2 regions of the Arthrobacter sp. OAP107 genome follow, and region 2 is predicted to be linked to the other one. Evidence: riboswitches for the same ligand, from Rfam matches in the RefSeq annotation. Region 2 holds a riboswitch; the other holds the start of a gene.

Region 1 (7,299 bases), 620 kb from region 2:
CTGGCCGTCGGCGGCCTGTCCGTTGGCGGACAGGCGGCGCCCCGTGACCTGGCTGACAAGCGAGGTGACCGAGGCGCCCTCGCCTACTTCCTGTTCGATACCGTTCAGAGTGATGTTCATGCTGGTTCCTTGTTCGGGTCAAATGTGACGCGGGTCATGACGGAGATTCGCTGGGCAGCCATCACCCAGGGGCAGGGCTGAGTCCAGCGGCGGCCTGCAGCGCGGCGGATTTCGCCGGGCCGGACTTCGCCGGGCCGGATTCACCCTTGTCCTGGAGCCCGGGGGAAAACCGGCCCGGACGGAACGCGGACCAGCGCGGGTCGCGGGTGCCGTCCATGAGCTGGCGGCAGATCACTGCTGCCGCCGGGGTCAGCAGGACGCCGTGGCGGAAGAACCCGGTGGCGATGATGAGGCCGGCCACGTCCGTCCCGGGTTCCTGCCCGGGATCCTGCGCCGCCCCGGGCCCGCCGGGCAGCCGGCCGAGCAGCGGCGCGTTGTCCGGTGTGCCCGGCCGCGCCCGGGCCGTGGCTTCGAGGAGCTCGAGCTCGGCGACGGCCGGCACCAGGACCTGGGCGTCGCGCAGCAGCTGGTAGACACCGCCGGCGCTCGTGCCCGGTACGCCGTCCTCGCGCTGGGTGGCGCCCACCACCACCGTGCCGTCCTGGCGCGGCACGATGTAGACGGGCACGCCCCGCACCATGCCGCGGACTGTCGCGGTGAGCAGGGGCTGCAGGTGTGCGGGCACCTTGAGGCGAAGGATGTCGCCGTAGACCGGGCGCAGCGGCAACTGCAGGCCTGCGGGCAGGTCTTGCAGCTGCGCCGCGCCCAGGCCGTTGGCCACCACCGTCTCGGCGGCTCTGACAGTGCCGCCGCCGGCAAGCCGTACTCCGCCGACCCGGCCGCCGTCCCAGAGCAGGCCGGCGGCAGGCTCCCGCACCGCGTATCCGTCCACCGCCGCGATCTCCTGGCCATGACCGGCCAGCCCGGCTGCAATCGCCCGGACCAGCCTGCGCGGATCCACCTGGTGGTCCGCCGGGATGTCCAGGGCGCAGGAGATTCCGGGGCTGAGCAGCGGCTCCCTGGAACGAGCCTCCCGGATGGTCAGCGGTTCGACAACCAGGCCGTGGGTCCGCTGCACGTCCCGCAGGTCCATCAGGGCCCGGCGGTCGGCGGGATCGGCACCCACCGCAAGGGTCGGCGTCGTCAGGTACCCGGCATCCTCGCCGGCGGTGAGCGTGCCGGCAAACTCCGGCCATCTGGCGGAGGACTCCAGCATCAGCTCCAGGAGCCCTTCCTCCTGGTAATGCAGTTCGCTGACCGGGGCCAGCATGCCGGCCGCGGCCCAGCTTGCGCCGCTGCCCGGGGCTTCGTCGATGAGCACCACGGAACGGCCGGAGCGCCGTGCCTCCCAGGCGATCCCGTGGCCTACAACGCCGCCGCCGATGACGGCCACATCCGCCTCAAGACAAATGGCGGCACGTTTTGGGCCGCTGGTTTCAGGATTCATGCAATTCCTTCCCTACGCCGGTACTAACCGGATCAGGTCAAGCGGTCGGCTCTGACGCCCTCTCAGCCCTGCGCCTTTTATGACAGCAGTAACGGGCTCCCGCGGTACCTGCCCAGTTTAGAGGAACTAAGGTGGTTGCCATGACCCAGCACTCTGCCCACACCGCCGCCCGCCTGTACCTCTGCACCGACGCCCGCAAGGAGCGCGGGGACTTTGCGGACTTCGTGGACGCGGCGTTTGCCGGCGGCGTGGACATCATCCAGCTGCGGGATAAGAGCATCGAGGCGGCCGAGGAACTCGAACTGCTGGAGATCGTCCATGCCGCCGCCCGCAGGCACGGCCGGCTGTGGGCCGTGAACGACCGCGCCGATATCGCGTCCATCGCCGGCGCACCGGTGTTCCACATTGGCCAGAAGGACCTGCCGCTCCGCGCCGCCCGGAAGCTGCTGCACGATGCCACCGTCATCGGACTGTCCACCCACAGCACGGAGCAGGTGGACGCCGCCATCGCCGCGGCTCACGGGCGCAGCGGCCTGGACTATTTCTGTGTAGGCCCGCTGTGGGCCACCCCCACGAAGCCCGGGCGGGCCGCCGTCGGGCTCGATTTGGTGCGCTACGCCGCGGAGGCTGTCCGCAGCGCGAATGAGGAACGGGTGGGCGGCCTGCTGCTGCCCTGGTTCGCGATCGGCGGGATCGACCGCACGAACGTGGAGCAGGTCCTGGCGGCAGGAGCCAGCCGGATCGTCGTCGTCCGCGCCATCACCGAGGCCCCAGACCCCTCGGCCGCCGCGGCCGAACTGCTCGACGCCCTGGATGCAACGGCGCCGGCCGCCGTCTCCTAAGCCGCCGTCTCGTGCGGAGAAACCGCTACCCGCTGAGGCCCAGCTGGACCATCCGCCGGGAATGGTTCTCCGCGACTTCGGCGGTGATGCCCCGCATCAGCTCGCGCGCGGTGGCGTCCGTGGCGGCCGGTTCCGCCTCGACGAACAGCTCGCTCAGAAAGGCGTGTTCGTGGCCCACGCGCTGGGCCTGTGTGATCGCTTCGCCCAGGAGCCGGCGGCCCCACAGCGCGAGCCGGGACGCAAGCCGGGGGTCGTCGGCCAGTGCTCCCTTGAGCCGGTCCCGGAGTACGGCCGTGGCTTCTTCCGACGACTGGATCTGCTGGATGAGGTCGCGCGTTCCGGGATCCACGAACCGGGCCACCGCCTGGTAGAAATCGGCGGAAACGGTGTCCACCACATAGGCCTTCATCAATGATTCGTACCAGTCTGCCGGACGGGTCCGTTCGTGGAAGTGGTCCACAGCCGACTGGAACGGCAGCATCGCATTTTCGACGTCGACGCCCATCTCCGCCAGCTTGGCGCTCACCAGTTCATAATGCTGGAATTCGACGACCGCAATCCTGCCGATCACGGCCCGGTCGTGCAGCGTGGGTGAGTAGCGGGCGTCAGAGGAGAGCCGCTCGAACGCGGACAATTCGCCATATGCCATCACGCCGAACAGATCTGCGACGAATCGGTCGTAGCGAGCGGTGTCAGCCGAGGATGTGCCCATAATCCAAGACTAACGGCGCAATTCGGGCTAACCTGATTTTCGTGTCACATCATCGTCTGTCGCCCAGCGTCCACGAGCAGACCAATGCGCTCGCGGACGCCCTGAGCGCTCTACGGACGGAGCTGGAGCTTCCCGGGGACTTCCCCGAGGATGTGCTCAAGGAAGCAGAAGCCGCCGTGGCGGACCGGCAGTTTCCGGACCTGGACCTGACCGGAGTGGACTTCCTGACCATCGATCCGCCGTCGTCCACCGACCTGGACCAGGCACTGTTCATCGAACGCCACGGTGAGGGCTACCGGATCCTCTACGCCATTGCCGACGTTCCGTCCTTCGTGCAGCCGGGCGGCGCGCTCGACGCCGAGACCCGCCGCCGGGGGCAGACGTTCTACGCTCCGGACGGCCGGATTCCGCTGCATCCGGAGGTGATCAGCGAGAACGCCGGCAGCCTGCTGGCCGGGCAGCTGTGCTCCGCCTTTGTCTGGGAGTTCGAACTCGACGCCGCCGCCGAGGTGGTGTCCGTGCTGGTGCGCCGGGCCGCCGTGCGCAGCCGGGCCAAGCTCGACTACAAAGGCGTCCAGGCGGACCTGGATGCCGGCACCGCCCCGCCCATGCTGCAGCTGCTGCGGGAGGTGGGGCGCAAGCGCGTGGACCTTGAGCGGGCCCGCGGCGGTGCCAGCCTGAACATGCCGGAACAGGAGATTGTCCAGCTGCCCGACGGCGGCTACCGGATCGTGGCGGTCCCCCAGCTGCCGGTAGAGGACTGGAACGCCCAGATTTCGCTCATGACCGGGATGGCCGCCGCTTCGCTGATGCTCAACGGCAAGGTAGGGATCCTGCGCACCATGCCGGCCCCGGATGAACGCTCGCTCAGCCACTTCAAGCGCCAGACAGCCGCGCTGGGCAAGCCGTGGGACGGGCAGGAAAGCTACGGCGAGTACCTGCGCACCCTCGACCCCACCGACCACGGCCAACTGGCCATCCTCCATTCGGCCGGCATGCTCTTCCGCGGAGCCGCGTACACGCATTTCGACGGAACCGTCCCGGAGGACGCCGTCCAGTCAGCCATCGGCACCGCGTACGCGCACACCACCGCACCGCTGCGCCGGCTCGTGGACCGGTTCGTCCTGGTCATCTGCGAGGCCCTGAGCAACAACAGGCCGGTGCCTGCCTGGGCGCGCGAGGCGCTCCCCTCGCTGCCCGAAATCATGGCGTACTCCGACCAGCTGGCGGCAAGGATGGAACGCCTTGCCCTGGACACCGTCGAAGCCGCGCTGCTGATCAACCACATCGGACAGGAGTTCGATGCCGTGGTGATCTCCGGGTCAAAGCCGGCCAAAAACGGCAACGGCGCAGGCAACGGAAACGGGAATGGCAACAACGGTAAAGGTCTGAACGGCAGGGGAAGCAACGGGTCCGGCCCCTCCGGCGTGGTCCAGATCGCCGAACCGGCCGTGACGGCCAGGTGTGCGGGCGAAATGGAGCCCGGCACCAGGGTCCGCGTCCGGCTGATCTCCTCGGACATCGCCACCAGGGAGGTCCACCTCGAGCTCGTCGGCTGATCCGCTTCTGCGTCGCCAGGGGCCCTGCGGCGGCGTGAGTCAAGGAAAACACGGGTTTGCCAGTAGACTGGGTGGGTAGTAATGGATGCCCGGTCGTTGATTTCCTCGATTTGAATTCAACAAGCCCGCCCCTACGCGATCTTGAGTACCACCCGCCGGTCCCCAGTGCCGGCAATTAGATAGCCCGCGATCGGCTTCCACTGGAATTGCTTGCGCGCCTGAGCGTGCTCCGGAACGGCCCCGTGCCCGCCCCGTTGAGCAGGCGGCGCCAACGCCTAAATGAATAAGGAAACTCCCCTGTGAGTGAATTGCATACCCACCAGCTTCTCTCCGACGACACCGGCACCGAGACCATCGAGCCGGAAGAGACCATCATCTCGGACGAGAAGCCGCACGAAATAGCCGAAAAGTCGTTCGCCGACTTTGACGTCCGCGCCGACATCGTCGAATCGCTGGCCGACGCCGGCATCACGCACCCCTTCCCCATCCAGGCCATGACGCTGCCCGTCGCGCTGTCCGGCCATGACATCATCGGCCAGGCCAAGACCGGCACCGGAAAGACCCTCGGCTTCGGCATCCCCGTGCTGCAGCGCGTGGTGGGCCGGGACGATGCCGGGTTCGACAAGCTGCCCTCCCCCGGCGCGCCGCAGGCCATGGTGATCGTTCCCACCCGCGAACTTGCCGTCCAGGTGGCCAACGACCTGCAGACCGCATCCCGCAAGCGCAACGTCCGCATCGCCACGATTTACGGCGGCCGCGCCTACGAGCCGCAGATCGACGCGCTCCAGAAGGGCGTGGAAGTGGTTGTCGGCACGCCCGGCCGCCTTATCGACCTCTTCAAGCAGCGCCACCTGGTGCTCAAGAACGTCAAGATCGTCGTCCTGGACGAGGCCGACGAAATGCTGGACCTCGGCTTCCTGCCCGACGTCGAGACCCTCATCGCCGGCACCCCCGCCGTCCGCCAGACGCTGCTGTTCTCGGCCACCATGCCCGGCCCGGTCATCGCGATGGCCCGCCGGTACATGACCCAGCCCACCCACATCCGCGCCGCCGATCCCGACGACGAAGGCCTGACCAAGCGCGACATCCGCCAGCTCATCTACCGCGCGCACAGCATGGACAAGACCGAAGTGGTCTCCCGCATCCTGCAGGCCCGCGGCCGCGGCCGGACCATCATCTTCACCAAGACCAAGCGCACCGCAGCCAAGGTCGCTGAGGAACTGGTGGACCGCGGCTTCGCCGCGGCTGCCATCCACGGCGACCTCGGGCAGGGCGCCCGCGAGCAGGCCCTCCGCGCCTTCCGCAACAACAAGGTGGACGTCCTGGTGGCCACAGACGTCGCGGCCCGCGGCATCGACGTCGACGACGTCACGCACGTCATCAACTACCAGTGCGTGGAGGACGAGAAGATCTACCTGCACCGCGTGGGCCGCACCGGCCGCGCCGGCAACAAGGGCACTGCCGTGACGTTCGTGGACTGGGACGACATGCCGCGCTGGGGCCTCATCAACAAGGCGCTGGGTCTGAGCGTTCCGGAGCCGGTCGAAACGTACTCCTCCTCGCCGCACCTCTACAGCGACCTGGACATCCCGGAAGGCACCAAGGGCCGGCTGCCGCGCAGCAAGCGCACCCTCGCCGGCGTCGACGCCGAGGTCCTGGAGGACCTGGGCGAGACCGGCAAGAAGAACAGCCGCTCTGGCGGCCGGGACTCCGGCCGCCCCGGCAGCAGGGATGGCGGCAGCAGGGAAGGCAGCCGCCGCGGCGGTGACGCCGGCAAGCGTTCAGGCGAGCGCCGCCGTCGTGCATCAGAGTCCGGCGCGGACGCCGGAACCGGTCCCGCTGCCACCGCGACCGTTGAAGGGGAGCAGCCGGCGCGCCCGCGCCGGAACCGCACCCGCACCCGCCGCCGCAACGGCGAAGTGGTCTCCGGCAGCGAATCCGCTGCAACCGGATCGCAGCCCGGCACCGAGGCCCCATAGCCTCAATGACTGAAACTGTCTGGGCGCCGGACGGCAGCAACCTGGTGGTGCACGCGGATAACGCGGACTTCCTCCCCACGCTGCCGGACGGCGCCTTCACACTCATTTACGTGGACCCGCCCTTCAACACCGGCCGGGCACAGCAGCGCCAGGAAACAAAGATGGTGCTGAACGCCGACGGCGACGGCGACCGGGTGGGCTTCAAGGGCCGCTCCTACGACACGATCAAGGGCGCCCTGCACCGCTACGACGACGCCTTCAGCGACTACTGGTCCTTCCTCGAGCCGCGCCTCGTGGAGGCCTGGCGGCTCCTGGCCGACGACGGCACCCTGTACCTGCACCTGGACTACCGCGAGGTGCACTACGCCAAGGTGATGCTGGATGCCATCTTTGGCCGTGAGTGCTTCCTCAACGAGATCATCTGGGCCTACGACTACGGTGCGCGCGCCAAGAACCGCTGGCCCACCAAGCACGACAACATCCTTGTCTACGTCAAGAACCCGGCCAGGTACCACTTCAACAGCGCCGAGGTGGACCGGGAGCCCTACATGGCCCCGGGGCTTGTGACTCCGGCTAAGCGTGAGCTGGGGAAGCTGCCCACGGACGTCTGGTGGCACACCATCGTCTCCCCCACGGGCAAGGAAAAGACCGGCTACCCCACGCAGAAGCCGGAGGGGCTGGTGCGCCGGGTGGTGGCGGC
Region 2 (7,299 bases):
ACCAGCAGCCAGCCGAAGGGGCGGTCGCGTGTCATGGCCGGCGCGGCGGCACCGGCCAAAGCCGATTCAGGCCCGGCACCGTCCTGGTGATCCTCTTCGTAGTCCGTGCCCGTGGGGGGCGAAGTGCGTGGCATGGGATGGCGTCCTTTGTCTGGGGTGCTCCTGCCCAGATTGTATCGCCGCCAGCTTGAGGCGGCCTGTACCCGCGGCCCACAGCCGCATTGACCGGCTTTGTCACACAATTACAGCGTATTTGAACGGCAATATGAGAGAATAAACGTGGCTGGAGCGCGAACCACATTCGAACTCCAGTCCGGTGGCTTGTTCCCAAGACCGCCAATGAGCAGTGGTGCAGGCTTCGGAAAGAAGATCCAGCCTCCCACCCTCCATTGGACGGCACCTGGTTGTGGTTGTCAGAAACAACGGGTTCCAGTAACAAGCCCGCCGGCCTGTCAGGCCTGCCGCACCCCACTGCCGGTGCGAGCCTGCTGGTATCCAATTGACTTCTGTCAATGCCTGCGGGTTTTGACAATATATGCCCCAATGGGTGCCGAATGTGGCGGCATGTCAGGGGCAGGAGTGTTGCCACATATGGATAATGACCAGGTTATAGCCGACAATGTTGAACCGGCTGCCGCCGGCGAAGCCGCCACCGAGGCGCCCAAGAAAGCCACCAGGACCCGGCGCAAGGCTACGCCCAAGGCCACAGCAGCGGACGCCGAGTCCCTTACGCCGGAGTCCCTGGCCTCTGAAGGCACAGTATCTGAAACCGAAGCGCCTGCGTCTACTGCCGAAACGGCGGAAGCACCGGCCAAGGCTCCGGTCCGCCGGACCCGCGCCCGGAAGAAGGTCGCCGAAGAGCCGCTGCCCGCCTTTGCGGAAGGTGCCGGAGCGGAAGTCGGCGTGCAGGAAGCTGGCGGGCAGGTGGCCACCACGGAGCCGGCAGCCGAGGCTGCCGCCGTTCCGGATGCTGGCGGGCAAGCCACTGGGGAACCGGTCGCCGAGTCCAAGCCCGTCCGCCGCCGCCGGACAACAAAGGTGAAAGCCGCCGAGCCGGCCGAAAGCCCGGCCGAGTCCGAGGAATCTGCAGAGGCACCCGCCGCCGTGACGGCCACCGGGCCGTCGTCAGCCGGCGAGACCGAAGCACCCACCGAAGCGGCTGCGGCACCTGCCGCCGCTTCATCTGCCACAGCGGCGGTATCCGAAGCACCTGCCGCCGAACCGGCGGCTGCACAGGAAGCCGCTGCCGGGGAAGAGGCCGAAGAAGAGCCGGCCGCTCCGTCGCCCCTGGGATCTCTTTTCCTGGAGCCGGCATCAGTTACGTCGATCATCTTCCAGGCCCCTGACCTGAACACCGTGGTCCGTCCTGCCGCTCCCGCCAAAGAGGACGCGGCCGCCGAGGAGGGCGAGGACGAGCTGGAGGATGAGGGCAGCCGGCGCCGGCGGCGCAGCCGCGGCCGCCGCGGCCGCAGCCGGACCGACCGTGAGATCACCGACGGCGAAGAGGAAACGGACGTTTCCGAGGAGGCCCTCGAAGAGGAAAATGGGCAGCCGGACGACGGCGTGACCTCCCGCCGTCGCCGTCGCCGCCGCCGCGGCGACCAGGACCTGGAACTGACGGGCGGGGGAGACGACGATCCCCCCAACACGGTCACCCGCGTCCGCGCTCCCCGGGCCATCAGCGAGGTACCGGCGAGCAACCGCGTGACCAGCGTCAAGGGATCCACCCGCCTGGAGGCCAAGAAGCAGCGCCGCCGCGAATCGCGGGACACCGGCCGCCGCCGGACCGTGATCACGGAGGCCGAGTTCCTGGCCCGCCGGGAGTCGGTGGACCGGCAGATGATCGTCCGCCAGCGCGACGACAGAATCCAGATCGGCGTCCTGGAGGACGGCGTTCTGGCCGAGCACTTCGTCTCCAAGACGCAGCAGGACTCCCTGATCGGTAACGTCTACCTGGGCAAGGTCCAGAACGTCCTGCCGTCGATGGAAGCTGCCTTCGTGGACATCGGACGCGGCCGCAACGCCGTGCTGTACGCCGGTGAAGTCAACTGGGACGCGGCCACCCTCGAGGGCAAGCAGCGCCGGATCGAGAACGCGCTCAAGTCCGGCGACTCCGTCCTGGTCCAGGTCACCAAGGACCCGGTGGGGCACAAGGGTGCGCGGCTCACCAGCCAGATCTCCCTGCCCGGCCGGTACCTCGTGTACGTCCCGGGCGGCTCCATGACCGGCATCTCCCGCAAGCTGCCCGACGTCGAACGCAACCGCCTGAAGCGCATCCTCAAGGACCGGCTCCCCGAGGACGCGGGCGTCATTGTGCGCACGGCCGCTGAAGGCGCCTCCGAGGAGGAACTGACCCATGACATCAACCGCCTCCGTGCCCAGTGGGAGGGGATTGAGAGCCAGGCGAAGTCCACCAAGGTGCTCGCCCCCGAACTGCTCTACGGCGAGCCGGACCTGACCATCAAGGTTGTACGCGACGTCTTCAACGAGGACTTCTCCAAGCTGATCGTCTCCGGCGACGAGGCGTGGGACACCATCGAGGCGTACGTCACCTACGTTGCCCCGGACCTGGTGGGCCGGCTCGAAAAGTGGACCAAGGACGAGGACATCTTCTCTGCCTGGCGCATCGACGAGCAGATCCACAAGGCGCTGGACCGCAAAGTCTTCCTGCCGTCCGGCGGCTCCCTGGTCATTGACCGGACCGAGGCCATGACGGTGGTCGACGTCAACACCGGCAAGTTCACCGGCAGCGGCGGCAACCTCGAAGAGACTGTCACCAAGAACAACCTTGAAGCAGCCGAGGAAGTTGTCCGCCAGCTGCGCCTGCGCGACATCGGCGGCATCATCGTCATCGACTTCATCGACATGGTGCTGGAGTCCAACCGCGATCTGGTCCTGCGCCGCCTGGTGGAATGCCTGGGCCGCGACCGGACCAAGCACCAGGTGGCCGAAGTTACCTCCCTGGGTCTCGTGCAGATGACGCGCAAGCGCATGGGCACCGGCCTCCTGGAAGTCTTCGGCGAGCAGTGCGAAGCATGTGCCGGCCGGGGCGTCGTCACCCATGACGAGCCGGTGGAGCACCGCCGCGCCAACACCGTGGCCGCGGAGCACCATGTGCACCGTGCCGAGGTCCAGCCGCCTGCCCGGTCAGAGCGGAAGCGACGCCGGGGCAAGGGCGGACAGCCCATCTCCGAGATTTCTCCGGCCGCACCTGCTGCGCCGCACCACCCGGAACCGTCGGAAGCGGAACGCCACGCCAAGGCTGAAGCGACCCGTGCCGCCCTCGCCAACATAGCGGCGGCGGCCCATGCCGCCCACCTGCATGAGGAAGCGGCGCACAGTGCTGCAGCGTCGGGTGAGGCCACCCGGCCTGCCGCACCCGCGGCCGCCGCCCCGGAAAGCCCTGTGGTGCACCGCGCTCCGGAGACGGAGAGCGTCTCCGGACGGCCCGGCGCAGTGCTCACCTTTGGCGGTGAAAAGGTGATTCTTCCGTTTGTCGATCACAGCGACGAGCCGGCCAAGGAAACGCCGGCCCTGACGCTGGACCGGCTGGAGGAAGCCTTCGCGCACCTTGGTGCTCCGGTTGCCCCCGCCGAAGAGGAGGCTCCGGAGGAGGTTTCCGCCGCGGCGCAGCCCTCGACAGGACAGCCGGAAAGCCAGCCCGCTGCAGGCCAGCCGGTGGAGAGCCCCGCTGCGCCGTCCCGCAGCCGCCGTCCGCGGCGTAACCGCAGTGCCAGCCGCGCCCAGGGTGCAGCCAACGAGACATCGGTGGAACACCACGAGGTTTCGCCGGCTGCTGCTGCCGCCGGACACTCACACGAGGCCAAGGCACCGGACACGGGCAATGCGCAGGGGGCCAAGCCGGCTCCGCAGGCAGCCAGCGAACCGATCATTCTGGGCGTCGGGGTACCCGCCTCGGAACTGTAGGACAACCAGGCCCGGGCTGACAGGCTCAGGGCTGAGCCCACGGGTTAAGGTCCGGCACCGCGGTTGCGGTGCCGGACCTTTCTGGTTCCGCCCTGTCTGCCGCCGGCCAGCCTGTCGCAAACGTCGAATTCCGTGCCCGACGCCGCTCTACCCGCTAGGCTGGAGCACTGACACGGGGTGCCGCGCACGGGCCGGCTGAGATCCAAACCCGTTGAACCTGTCCGGTTAGCACCGGCGAAGGGATGTCTTCCTTGTCATCAGCATCACTCCTGCCCGCACCCGCCGCTGCCGCCGGTTCCCTCCTGGAAACCTCGTCGCCGGCCGTTCCGACCTCCCGCGACGTTCCCCGGGTCCTGGCCATCGCCGGCTCGGATCCGTCCGGCGGGGCTGGCATCCAGGCGGACCTGAAAAGCATCGCGGCCCACGGCGGCTACGGGATGGCCGCAATAACCGCCCTCACCGCCCAGAACACCACCGGCGTGCGGGGCGTGCACGTTCCGCCCGCTTCCTTCCTGTCAGCGCAACTCGACGCCGTCAGCGACGACATCCACGTGGACGCCGTGAAGATCGGCATGCTGGGCGATGCGCAGGTGATTGCCGCAGTCCGCAGCTGGCTCGAAGAGGTGCGGCCCGGCGTTGTGGTCCTGGATCCGGTGATGGTGGCCACCAGCGGTGACCGCCTCCTGCAGGAGTCTGCGGAAGCAGCCCTCCGGAAGCTGCTGCCGCTGGCGCACCTGATCACCCCCAACATTCCCGAGCTGGCCATGCTGCTCGGCGAGCCTGAAGCGGCCGACTGGACCGTCGCCCTTGGGCAGGGCAGGCGGCTTGCGGCCCAGACCGGTGCCACGGTCCTGGTCAAGGGCGGCCACCTGAACGGCTCCACCTGCCCGGATGCCCTCGTGAACACGGCCGGGCTGCTGTCGGCGGAGGTGGTGGAGGTTGCGGGCGAGCGGATCAGTACGCGGAACAGCCATGGCACCGGGTGTTCGCTCTCCTCGGCCATGGCCACGGCCCAGGCGCGACTGGGGGACTGGGAAGCGTCACTGCGGGCGGTCAAGCCCTGGCTGGCCGGGGCGCTCAGCACGTCCGGCCAGCTGGAAGTCGGCGCCGGCAACGGACCGATCAACCACTTCCACCACCTGGCCCGGACTGGAATGACAGCCCAGCCCCAACGCGAGGGCGGGTTCGCCGAACTGTTGCGCGCCGAGACTGTTGGCGGCCTGGAAGCCATCTACGGCCTCGGGTTCATCCGCGGGTTAGCCGACGGCACCCTGGTGGAGAAGGAATTCGCTTACTACCTCGCGCAGGATGCCATTTACCTCAACGGCTACTCCCGCGTTTTGGCCCGGGCCAGTGCGCTGGCGCCAACCGAGTCCGAGCAGTTGTTCTGGGCACGTTCCGCCCAACAATGCCTGGAAGTTGAATCGGAACTGCACCGCAACTGGCTCAGCACGCGCACCGTTCAGTCGGAGCTGGGCCCGGTCACGAAGGCCTACGTCGATCATTTGGTGGCGGCCTCGGCCGGAGGCAGCTACGCGGTGCTGGTGGCCGCGGTCCTGCCTTGCTTCTGGCTCTACGCCGAGGTAGGGGAGACCCTGCACGCCGAATATGTGGCTGCGGGCGCGCCGGCCGGGCACCCGTACGCCGAGTGGCTGCGGACGTACGCCGACGAGGAGTTCGCTGCCGCCACCCTGCGGGCGATCGAAATCGCGGACACCGCCGGCAGGGCGGCGTCCGCGGCGGAGCGCGAAGCGATGATCACCGCCTTCCGGCACTCCTGCCGGTACGAGGTGGAATTCTTCGACGCGCCGAGCCGTCACAGCTGAGCGGAAGCGGCCGCGGCGCCCGGTAAGATAGTCGCGCACGGCATTGGATGTCCGGAGCAGCGCCCCTGTGGCGCCTATCACGGACAACCCGCCGGTGCCAGCCTCATTTGCGGCCGACGACAGAATTAGCGTATTCTAGATCTTCGGTGCTTACGCCAACACTTGGGTTATGACCCGGGATCGTCCAGTCGGACTTATTCCTGGGATAGCTCACGGGTTCCCCCCGGGCAATCCACGGCGTTGAGGCACAGCGAGAACCAGGCCAATTTCCGGACCCCGGTTCCGCACGCAAATTTAGTAATAAACGTCGAGAGAAGTGAGTTCCCAAGTGGTGTACGCGATTGTCCGCGCAGGCGGCCGCCAAGAGAAGGTTTCCGTTGGAGACTTCGTTACCCTGAACCGCGTCGCCGGTGGAGCTGGCAGCACCATTGAGCTGCCCGCGCTGCTCCTGGTAGACGGTGACAAGGTCACCTCCGCAGCTGCGGACCTGGCCAAGGTAACTGTTACGGCTGAGATCCTCCAGGACCTCCGTGGTCCGAAGATCGTCATCCAGAAGTTCAAGAACAAGACCGGTTACAAGAAGCGCCAGGGTCACCGTCAGGAACTGACCAAGGTCAAGATCACCGGCATCAAGTAACCTCTGGTTACTGAACAGGTTTCCAACAGTTTTTCCAGAATTAAAGGCAGGCATTCCAAATGGCACACAAAAAAGGCGCGAGCTCCACTCGCAACGGTCGTGACTCCAACGCCCAGTACCTCGGCGTCAAGCGCTTCGGCGGCCAGGTAGTTTCCGCTGGCGAAATCATCGTCCGCCAGCGTGGCACCCACTTCCACCCCGGTGCGGGCGTTGGCCGTGGCGGCGACGACACCCTGTTCGCACTGCAGGCAGGTGCCGTCGAATTCGGCACGCGCCGCGGCCGTCGGGTCGTCAACATCGTTGCTGCTGCAGCTGCAGAGTAACAACAAGTTCTGAAGCGGTGGAGCGGGCCAGGATGGCTCGCTCCACTGTTCTTTTAACCGCATTACAATCGATTTGGACGTCCAGGACGGCCGGATTTAGCAACAGAGGAGATTCACCGTGGCGAGCTTTGTAGACCGGGTAGTACTGCACGTATCCGGCGGTACCGGCGGCCACGGCTGTGTCTCCGTCCACCGTGAGAAGTTCAAGCCGCTGGGCGGACCCGACGGCGGGAACGGCGGCGACGGCGGCGACGTCATCCTGCGCGTGGACTCGCAGACCACCACGCTGCTCGACTACCACCACGCTCCCCACCGGCACGCCACCAACGGCGGCCCCGGCATGGGTGACTGGCGCGGCGGCAAGAACGGCGAAACCCTGGTCCTTCCCGTTCCGGACGGCACCGTCGTCAAGACCAAGGACGGCAAGGTCTTGGCCGACCTCGTGGGCGAAGGCACCGAATTCGTCGCAGCCTCCGGCGGGCAGGGCGGGCTTGGAAACGCCGCGCTATCCTCCCAGAAGCGCCGGGCGCCTGGCTTTGCGCTGCTCGGCATTGAGGGTGAGGCCAGCGACATTGTCCTGGAGCTC

Evidence for each region. A riboswitch is a leader RNA that binds a small molecule or an ion and turns the genes downstream of it on or off. The one in region 2 is predicted to bind thiamine pyrophosphate.
Region 1: it holds a riboswitch for thiamine pyrophosphate, as region 2 does, so the genes downstream of both, thiO (glycine oxidase ThiO) here and ABIE00_RS09305 (bifunctional hydroxymethylpyrimidine kinase/phosphomethylpyrimidine kinase) in region 2, are expected to answer to the same signal.

What each region holds. Positions count from the first base shown of each region.
Region 1 covers NZ_JBEPOK010000001.1:1,361,935-1,369,233, reverse strand. The annotation lists gene thiS (sulfur carrier protein ThiS) at 1-120, opposite strand, end outside; gene thiO (glycine oxidase ThiO) at 182-1,507, opposite strand; TPP riboswitch at 1,499-1,620, opposite strand; gene thiE (thiamine phosphate synthase) at 1,648-2,349, shown strand; gene ABIE00_RS06415 (ferritin-like fold-containing protein) at 2,375-3,061, opposite strand; gene ABIE00_RS06410 (RNB domain-containing ribonuclease) at 3,103-4,620, shown strand; gene ABIE00_RS06405 (DEAD/DEAH box helicase) at 4,920-6,599, shown strand; gene ABIE00_RS06400 (DNA-methyltransferase) at 6,605-7,299, shown strand, end outside.
Region 2 covers NZ_JBEPOK010000001.1:1,981,140-1,988,438, forward strand. The annotation lists gene ABIE00_RS09295 (vitamin K epoxide reductase family protein) at 1-134, opposite strand, end outside; gene ABIE00_RS09300 (Rne/Rng family ribonuclease) at 592-3,927, shown strand; TPP riboswitch at 4,091-4,187, shown strand; gene ABIE00_RS09305 (bifunctional hydroxymethylpyrimidine kinase/phosphomethylpyrimidine kinase) at 4,170-5,753, shown strand; gene rplU (50S ribosomal protein L21) at 6,082-6,390, shown strand; gene rpmA (50S ribosomal protein L27) at 6,450-6,713, shown strand; gene obgE (GTPase ObgE) at 6,832-7,299, shown strand, end outside.